Regions from separate parts of the Klebsiella sp. MISC125 genome, predicted to be linked through region 2. Evidence: predicted binding sites of a transcription regulator. Region 2 holds the regulator's gene; each other region holds the start of a gene.
The links. The regulator Fur, encoded in region 2, represses iron uptake genes when iron is present. The targets are predictions, from matches to a motif close to ATAATAATGAGAACNACTATCAA.
Positions count from the first base shown of each region.

Region 1 (2,203 bases), 620 kb from region 2:
TGCTGTCACGCCGCCCGCTTGCAGCATTTGTCCAACCATCGGCTGCACTGCGCTGCTCCAGTCATAATGACGCACGCGCGGGGCCGGTTGCGCTGGCTCCTCGCCATGTTCAATTGGGCCTGGCTGCGTAGGTATCACAGGAATACTTGGCACAGTCGGCTGCGGCTGAACAGGCTGCTGCGGTTTTGGCTGTGCTTCCTCAACGGGAGCGGGCTGCTGACCTGGCCCTACGCACCCGGCAAGGAATATCGCCAGTGCGGTAACAAGTGCATAGCGACACATTTTAATCATTACGATGACCTCTTACAGATAAAGATAAAGTCGGGCCTTGTGCGCCCCCAGAATATTGGCGCTGCCGTAAAGCGTGACCGAGGAGTGCGCGGGAACCGTTATGCTGCGCGCCGGCTCAAGTGGATGCATCTCCAGCCCTCTGGCGTCATACCAGAAAAAGCGATAATGCACGGTCACCGGTACCTGGCGCTCATTAAATAATCTTGTGGTCGCCGTCGCTTGTATCTCTGAGGCGGTCACCGTCGGTACTTCAGCGCTAATCCCCGCCGCCAGCACGTTAGATTCCATAACCAGACTTTGCTGATCGCTGACCGGTATTTCCGGATGCGAACTGCATCCAGCCAGGAGCGTCGCGGCCAGAAGTGCGCCGAAATGGGCTGCGCGCATGGGTATTAACCTTTGTGGGCCAGCATTGGACCTAATGGACGCCCGCCCAGCAGATGCATGTGGATATGGTAGACCTCCTGACCCCCGTGGCGATTGCAATTGACGATCAGGCGGTAGCCATCGTCGGCAAGCCCCTCGTCGCGGGCAATTTTCGCCGCAACGGTCATCATCCGGCCAAGAGCCAGTTCATGCTCCGTAGTCACATCGTTGACGGTTGGAATCAGGATATTAGGAATGATCAGAATATGGGTCGGCGCCTGCGGGGAGATATCGCGAAAAGCGGTGACCAGCTCGTCCTGATAAACAATATCCGACGGGATCTCCCGGCGAATGATTTTGCTGAAAATCGTTTCTTCTGCCATGACTGATTCCTTATTAATTTTTATACCGTGCTCTGGCCTGCCCCTGCAGATAAACGCGGATGCACAGGATTCGCTTAAGAGTATGAGCGAGTTACTCCCACTCTTTCAACCTGAAAGCGTTTTTTCTTACGCGACAAAGGACTTAGCTGCTGACTGATTAATCATTTCGCATGTTCGCCATTTTCACTAGCCCACCCAAAATCATTCAGCACACATATTTTACCTCTGTTTACATATTAAATATTAATGCGTATATTTCTCATTTGTATTCACATTGAATGCAGCGCGCTTTCGATCGACCGCGGTCACAGAGCCTCGGCGAATAATAATTATCATATGATCAAGGGTTTATGATGTCTCTCTCCACCAACACCCGGGATGGGCGTATTGCGCCATCTCTGCTTGCTATGGGCATAGCGCTGGCGCTCTTTCCTGACCTCGGCCAAGCTGCCAGTAAGTCCGAAGAAACTCTCATTGTAGAAGGTTCCACAGATACCGCTTCCAGTGCTCAAGAGCAGGATTACAGCGTCAAAACCACCTCTGCCGGGACCAAGATGGAAATGGCACAGCGCGATATCCCACAATCGGTCAGCATTATCACCGAGCAACGGATGCAGGATCAGCAGTTGCAAACCCTTGGCGACGTGATGGATCACACGACCGGGATCAGCAGCAGCCAGGCAGACTCAGATCGCACCAGCTACTACTCTCGCGGCTTTCAAATTGACAACTACATGGTCGATGGTATTCCGACCTGGTTTGAATCCCGCTGGAATCTGGGTGACGCCCTTACCGATATGGCGCTCTTCGAGCGAGTGGAAGTCGTGCGTGGCGCCAATGGCCTGCTGACAGGTACGGGCAACCCGGCCGCGTCAATCAACATGATTCGTAAACACGCCACCAGCCGCGAGTTTAAAGGCAATGTCTCTGCGGAGTACGGTAGCTGGAACAAGCAGCGCTATGTTGCTGATATGCAAAGCCCGCTGACCGAAGACGGCAACGTGCGTGCGCGTATTATCGCGGGCTATCAAAATAACGACTCGTGGCTCGATCGTTATAACAGCGAAAAAACCTTCTTCTCCGGCATTCTTGATGCTGACCTCGGAACCTCAACCAGCTTATCCGCTGGCTACGAATATCAGCGTATCGACGTGAATAGCCCA
Region 1 is NZ_CP180448.1:3,703,662-3,705,864, forward strand. It holds gene lpoB (penicillin-binding protein activator LpoB) at 1-282, opposite strand, end outside; gene ACMYSL_RS17580 (YcfL family protein) at 304-678, opposite strand; gene hinT (purine nucleoside phosphoramidase) at 684-1,040, opposite strand; gene fhuE (ferric-rhodotorulic acid/ferric-coprogen receptor FhuE) at 1,394-2,203, shown strand, end outside.
Region 1: the regulator Fur is predicted to act here: its motif matches at 1,287-1,309, upstream of fhuE (ferric-rhodotorulic acid/ferric-coprogen receptor FhuE).

Region 2 (2,203 bases):
GTACTACGGTGAAGCACAGTGTGACTGGGATGATTTCTTCCCGACGCTGGAAGAAGTCGATTTCGACGGCAAACTGGTCGCGCTGTTTGGCTGCGGCGATCAGGAAGACTACGCTGAATACTTCTGTGATGCGCTGGGTACCATTCGCGACATCATCGAACCGCGCGGCGCCACTATCGTTGGTCACTGGCCGACTGCTGGATATCATTTCGAAGCATCTAAAGGTCTGGCAGATGATGACCACTTCGTGGGTCTGGCCATCGACGAAGACCGTCAGCCAGAACTGACTAACGAACGCGTGGAAAAATGGGTAAAACAGATTTCTGAAGAGCTGCACCTCGAAGAAATCAAGAATGCCTGAGTCTAAACGGCGTTATCGTCAGATTTCGCCGAATTAATAGATAAAAGCAATCAAAGTTATAGCTACAAGTTTTTAACTTTTAATCACATATCTGTACAATGTCCTCTGATTTAACGAGGTCACGTGAAGCACTTTGTAGCCAGTGCCTCGTTTTTGACAGCATACAAGGCCCGATGCTTGCAGTTTTCATTTCACCATGGCAGTTCTATAATGAGACGCATTACATCGGGTGATTCTCTGTATTACTTCCGCTGATGGAAGTAGATCGTTTAGCAACAGGACAGATTCCGCATGACTGACAACAATACCGCATTAAAGAAGGCTGGCCTGAAAGTAACACTTCCACGATTAAAAATCCTGGAAGTCCTGCAGGAACCGGATAACCATCATGTCAGTGCGGAAGACTTATATAAACGCCTGATTGATATGGGTGAAGAGATTGGCCTGGCCACCGTCTACCGCGTACTGAACCAGTTCGACGACGCCGGCATCGTCACTCGTCATAATTTCGAAGGTGGTAAATCCGTTTTCGAACTGACGCAGCAGCATCATCATGATCACCTGATTTGCCTCGATTGCGGCAAAGTGATCGAATTTAGCGATGACTCAATTGAAGCTCGTCAGCGTGAGATTGCCTCCCGACACGGTATTCGCCTCACCAACCACAGCCTGTACCTGTACGGTCACTGTGCAGAAGGCGATTGCCGCGAAGATGAACATGCCCACGACGCGGTGGAAAAGTAATTCCCCGTTGCGTAAGCAGCAAAAAGCCAACCTGATGGTTGGCTTTTTTTATGGCTACGAAAAGTAAAAATCAGGGTTTCGTGTTGTTGCTACGAATCTCTTTCCAAATCTGGTCACAGCGCGACTGTACAGCCTGATCGTTACCGGTTTTACGCGCCTGGATACATTGCTGGTAATCCAGTACTCGCACGCTTTCCTGGGTGGCGAACTGCTGATGCTGCTTCTCTTGCTTCAGAACGTCTAATACGCTCTGGCAGGCTTCGACTTTATCTGGGTTACCTTCAGCAGTATTAATACAGGCGCTGTAGGCATCTTTTAACTTTGAATCCTCTTTCGGCGCTGGCGACTGCGTGCAGGCAACCAGACCTGCCGCCATAATAGCGACAAGCAATAGCTTCTTCATAATCGACCTCGGGAAATTGCGGCAGGCTCATGCCCGCCGCACTGGCATCAGAAAATGGTGAATGGAGCAATAACCATGAACTTCACGTCGCGCTCATCCTGGAAGATGTTGCCGTAGCCGCCGCTCCAGCTTGGGATATCGGAGTGGTTGTCGTATTGAGTAAAGTGCAGTTTAAACAGCGTACCCTTCGCACGTCCTTCCTGTACGGTGTACATCGCATCCAGGCTGTAGGCTGACTCTTCCAGACGTTTGTCAGGGTTGTAGTAAGCATCAGGAGAAGACATTTTTCCTGGTTTTGCATCCCATGCATAAACGTAGGACGCGCCGAAGGCCCAACCCGGCATATTCCAGTTCTTCATGTCATACATCGCCCCGAAGAACACCGCTTTTTCACCGTTGGCGTTGAAGTCAGAGCGGTTATCCCACCAGACATCGAGACGACCGTTAGATGAGGCGTAAGTCGGCGTCATACGTTGCAGGAAGTAGCCCTGCTGACCATCGGCTTTAACCCAGGTTCCTTCCAGGCGCAGGTCGAGAACATCGGCAACTTTATAGCCAAAGGTCAATGCCTGCAGCCAGGCGGTACCATCATAAATATCGTTCGCCCCGCCGTTACTGACTTTATCGCGAGTACCGTAGAACTGGTAGCTGGTGTTTAGCGGCGTGCCTGCGATATCAAATTTGTAGCTGGCCTT
Region 2 is NZ_CP180448.1:4,319,737-4,321,939, forward strand. It holds gene fldA (flavodoxin FldA) at 1-361, shown strand, start outside; gene fur (ferric iron uptake transcriptional regulator) at 653-1,105, shown strand; gene chiQ (ChiQ/YbfN family lipoprotein) at 1,176-1,508, opposite strand; gene chiP (chitoporin ChiP) at 1,556-2,203, opposite strand, start outside.

Region 3 (2,203 bases), 2.8 Mb from region 2:
CTCCTGTCCTTGAGTGTCGACAAGCGTATTCAACCCTCCCGCTTGCCACTCTACGGCCCCGTAATCCCCGCCAGCAGTGACTGATTTTCGATACGCTAAAAACCCTGGATTCACATGCTCTTTAAAGTATTCCCTGACCTCCTGATTAAGTGATTTCATCTCCTCATGATCGAGCGTTCGCTTTTCAATGAGATTCAGTGCGTGTGCGCTGCAGGCCAGAGCCGATGCGCTGGAAGGTAACCTGTTCAAAATGAGCTCCTGGACGGGGCGTATCACATGATACTGAATTAAGTATTGCAGGGATTACGCCACTTCGGCTCGGGCCAGGAAAATCGGGATAAACGCAACGTGAAATCGTGATTGTGCAAAATTTAATCTCACGGCGATATTATTGGCATGTTTTACTCCTGAAGGCGCAAAACGATGCAGGAAAGGGCTTCCGCCGCATGCTTTGCGGCGGTGCAGGCTGCCCTGCGGTGGGGCAGAAGGTTAGTCGAGCTGGGAAATCTCCATTGCCGCGCGGTCAATCACGCCGATAATTTGCTTCAATTGCGCTTCGGTAATTTCCTGCTGATTGACTCTTAAATCCAGTACCGCTTTGAAGTTTTCCAGCGCGCGCTTCATCTGCGGGTTTTTACGCAGTTCACAGCCCACCATGCGGGCCTGTAGCCTGGCCTGGATATGCTCCAGATGTTCCTGGTTTTCAGCATGCAGCTGGCTGCCCTCGGCGGTAATAGCGATTTTTTTGCGCCCGTTCTCGTCGGCAACGCTGATCAAACCCTGGTCCTGAAGGAGGTCGAGCGTCGGGTAGATAACGCCGGGACTCGGGCTGTAGTTACCCTGGGTCAGGGTTTCAATCTCTTTGATTAGCTCGTAACCGTGGCTGGCGTTGCGGGTGAGGATATCCAGAATAACCAGACGCAGCTCGCCGTGACCAAAGAAGCGCTGACGGCGTCCGCCACCTCCGCCTCTGCGGCCATGTTCGCTATGTTCGCTATGTTCACCGTGGCGTCCACGTGGCCCACGTCCTTCTTCGTGATGATGTCTCATGTTTTGTTCCTGTGTTGTTTTGATATATCTAATTTATATCTAAAAAATATTTCATGGCAACTCTGTAATCAATTTATTTTTTATAATGTTGATATTTAAAGGTTTATTTTGGTTTTTTGACTTTTGTGGCGTTTTGTTATGCTTATATCAAAAAATGCTTGCATTCTTTTTTAATGGCAATCATTATCATTTGCAAGATTTTTAGATATATCTATTTACTGTTCACGAAGGCGACTGAAAATGACAACGACAAATCAACCTAAATATCCGCAACGCGTGCGTAACGAGCTGCGTTTTCGTGAGTTAACCGTGCTGCGCATCGAGCGTATCGGTCGCGCTTTCCAGCGCATCGTGCTGGGTGGAGAGGCGCTGAATGGCTTTGTTTCCCAGGGGTTTGACGACCATACCAAGCTCTTTTTCCCCGAAGCAGGATCTGCGTTTACCCCGCCAGAGGTGACGGATGAAGGCATTAACTGGGGCGAGGGCGTGCGTCCGGCGACCCGCGACTATACGCCGTTGTACGATGCTGAACGTCATGAGCTGGCGTACGACTTCTTTATTCACGATGGCGGTATCGCCAGCAGCTGGGCGCTGGCGGCGAAAGTCGGTGATAAGCTGGTGATCGGCGGTCCGCGTGGTTCGCTGGTGGTGCCGGAGGATTACGCCTGGCAATTGTACGTCACCGATGAGTCCGGAATGCCCGCGCTGCGCCGCCGTCTGTTAGGGTTACAGCTGCTCCCGACGCGCCCGCAGGTGACGGCGATTGTGACCATTGGCGATGAGTCTTACAAAGATTATCTGGCGGATCTCAACGGCTTTAATATTGAGTGGGTGGTGGGGCATAACTCATCTGCCGTGGCTGAGCGCCTGGCGCAGGTGGTGGTTCCGGCGGAAGACTATTTTATCTGGGTGACCGGGGAAGGGGCGGTGGTGAAATCGCTGCTGGCGCGCTTTGAAGGTGAAGAGATTGACCCGCAGCTGGTGCGTTCTCAGGCCTATTGGCACAGTAAGTAAGCGCGGAGAAAACCCGGGTTGCGGCTGACGCCTTACCCGGGCTACGAAAGAGAATTGCGCGGTGGTTTTCCCGGAGGCGATGCTGCGCATCTGTCCGGGCCACCGTCCCGCAGGGCGTTCTGTTAGCTGCGTTATTTCT
Region 3 is NZ_CP180448.1:798,614-800,816, forward strand. It holds gene ygjG (putrescine aminotransferase) at 1-249, opposite strand, end outside; gene ACMYSL_RS03830 (PadR family transcriptional regulator) at 490-1,050, opposite strand; gene ACMYSL_RS03835 (siderophore-interacting protein) at 1,291-2,064, shown strand; gene ACMYSL_RS03840 (glycerone kinase) at 2,196-2,203, opposite strand, start outside.
Region 3: the regulator Fur is predicted to act here: its motif matches at 1,218-1,240, upstream of ACMYSL_RS03835 (siderophore-interacting protein).

Region 4 (2,203 bases), 140 kb from region 2:
GAGCGCAGCGAACATTGAAGCCAGGCCACCAAAGCTCTGGCCTGCCACCACGGTTCGGTCAGCGCGATCGCTGAAAGGGGCCATATGACGAACTAACGGCAGCAGCTCTTCCTGAACCGCCAGCCAGAACGCTTCATTGCAGGGAAGCTCTTCGCCGCGATGCTGGTTATCAATCACGTCAATCAGCAGATAAACCGCCTGCGGGAGCCGCTTTTCGCGGGTTAACCCCGCCAGCGGTGACCATATCGGCATGCTTTCGGCCCAGAACTGGCCATCAAGCAGAATCGCCAGAGGGCGCTCTTGCGGATTCGCATCACCGGTAGCGTAAACCCAGATCCGTCGCGTATTGCCCAGGCGCTGGCTCTGCCACTCAATGCAGACCGGCGGCTGATAAGGTTCATCGCGCAGCGCCCAGCCCGGTTGTTCCGGGGCTTCAGGCAGCTCCAGCGCAGACACCGCATGACCGCGGCCGCCCTTCCAGCTTTGCGGATTGAGCGGGTCGGAGATCGCGCGCGGCAGCAGTTTGCGCCAGCCTTCACGCAGCAGCGTACGGTCCGGGCTATCGCCGTTAAAAAGCTCAGGGGAAAAATCGTTATCGCGCTCGGAGGGAACAAAACAGTAGCTCCCGCGCCAGGTGGGTGAGAGCGTGGTTTGCCAGAACCAGGCATCGGTACCGGGAACGCGTTGCAGCGTCTGCGGCAGCGAATTTTTATGATGATCGGTGACGCCGGTGATGTAAATCCATACCCGCTGGATCGTCGAGGAGGCCTCGCTGCCCGCCGGGTCTCGCCACCAGAACGTCACCCGATACGCGTCGTCAACGGCCTCAATCTGCGGACCGGAGATACTTCGCCACCAGTCGTCACTTCCTGTCTTTTGCATTCCTTTTTTAACCTTATGTTTATCGTGACATTTATCAACAAACGTATCAATAAACGTAATATTTATTGATAATATTATTGATAACTATTTTCATTTGCAATAGCGTATTAGCGCGCTGTGGGAAGCGCGTCTTTCAAAATTAAACATGTCAGAGATGGCTTATTTAGAGCCAGGACAGCAGGCGTCATTGTTGCCGGCAGTTTGAACACGGACAGCGCGGAGAACCCGGAGCGTACATAGAGTACGCGAGGAGTACGAGCACTGCCCAGGTCCAAACTGGCAAATAAAATAGCCTGCTGCCGGGTTCTTAGTCAGCGACGGAGTGCCTGTGCCCTCTACTGGCAACATTGATACCGCCTCCCCTCCCGACGGGAAAGGGCTTTTGGGGAAGGTGGCGACGAAAAGCAGGATTTACAATGAATAACAGGATCAAATCCCTGGCCTTGCTGGTCAATCTGGGAATCTATGGGGCTGCTTTTCCGCTGAGCGCGGCGGAAACCTCCTCTGATAGCAAAGCCGCAACCGCTGACGAAACCATGGTCGTTACCGCCGCCGAACAGAACCTTCAGGCTCCGGGCGTCTCAACCATCACCGCCGATGAAATCCGTAAACGTCCGCCTGCGCGCGATGTATCTGAAATTATCCGCACCATGCCGGGCGTTAACCTGACCGGCAACTCCACCAGCGGCCAGCGCGGCAACAACCGCCAGATTGATATTCGCGGTATGGGCCCGGAAAACACTTTGATCCTGATTGACGGCAAACCCGTCACCAGCCGCAACTCCGTGCGCCAGGGCTGGCGCGGTGAGCGCGATACCCGCGGCGATACCGGCTGGGTTCCGCCAGAAATGATCGAACGCATTGAAGTCCTGCGCGGCCCGGCTGCCGCACGCTACGGTAACGGCGCGGCAGGCGGTGTCGTGAATATCATCACCAAAAAAGGCGGCGATGAGTGGCACGGTTCATGGGACACATATTTCAATGTACCAGAACATAAAGATGAAGGTTCCACCAAACGAACCAATTTTAGTCTTAATGGGCCGATGGGTGGGGATTTCAGCTTCCGGTTGTACGGCAACCTAGATAAAACCCAAGCCGACGCATGGGATATCAACCAAGGGCATCAATCTGCACGAGCAGGAACTTATTCCACTACACTCCCTGCTGGGCGAGAAGGTGTGATTAATAAAGATATCAATGGTTCCGTCCGTTGGGATTTCGCTCCAATGCAGTCTCTAGAGTTTGAGGCTGGCTATAGTCGCCAGGGCAATCTGTACGCGGGAGATACCCAGAACACTAACTCTGACGCGTATACTCGCTC
Region 4 is NZ_CP180448.1:4,457,401-4,459,603, forward strand. It holds gene fes (enterochelin esterase) at 1-882, opposite strand, end outside; gene ACMYSL_RS21015 (TonB-dependent siderophore receptor) at 1,299-2,203, shown strand, end outside.
Region 4: the regulator Fur is predicted to act here: its motif matches at 954-976, upstream of fes (enterochelin esterase).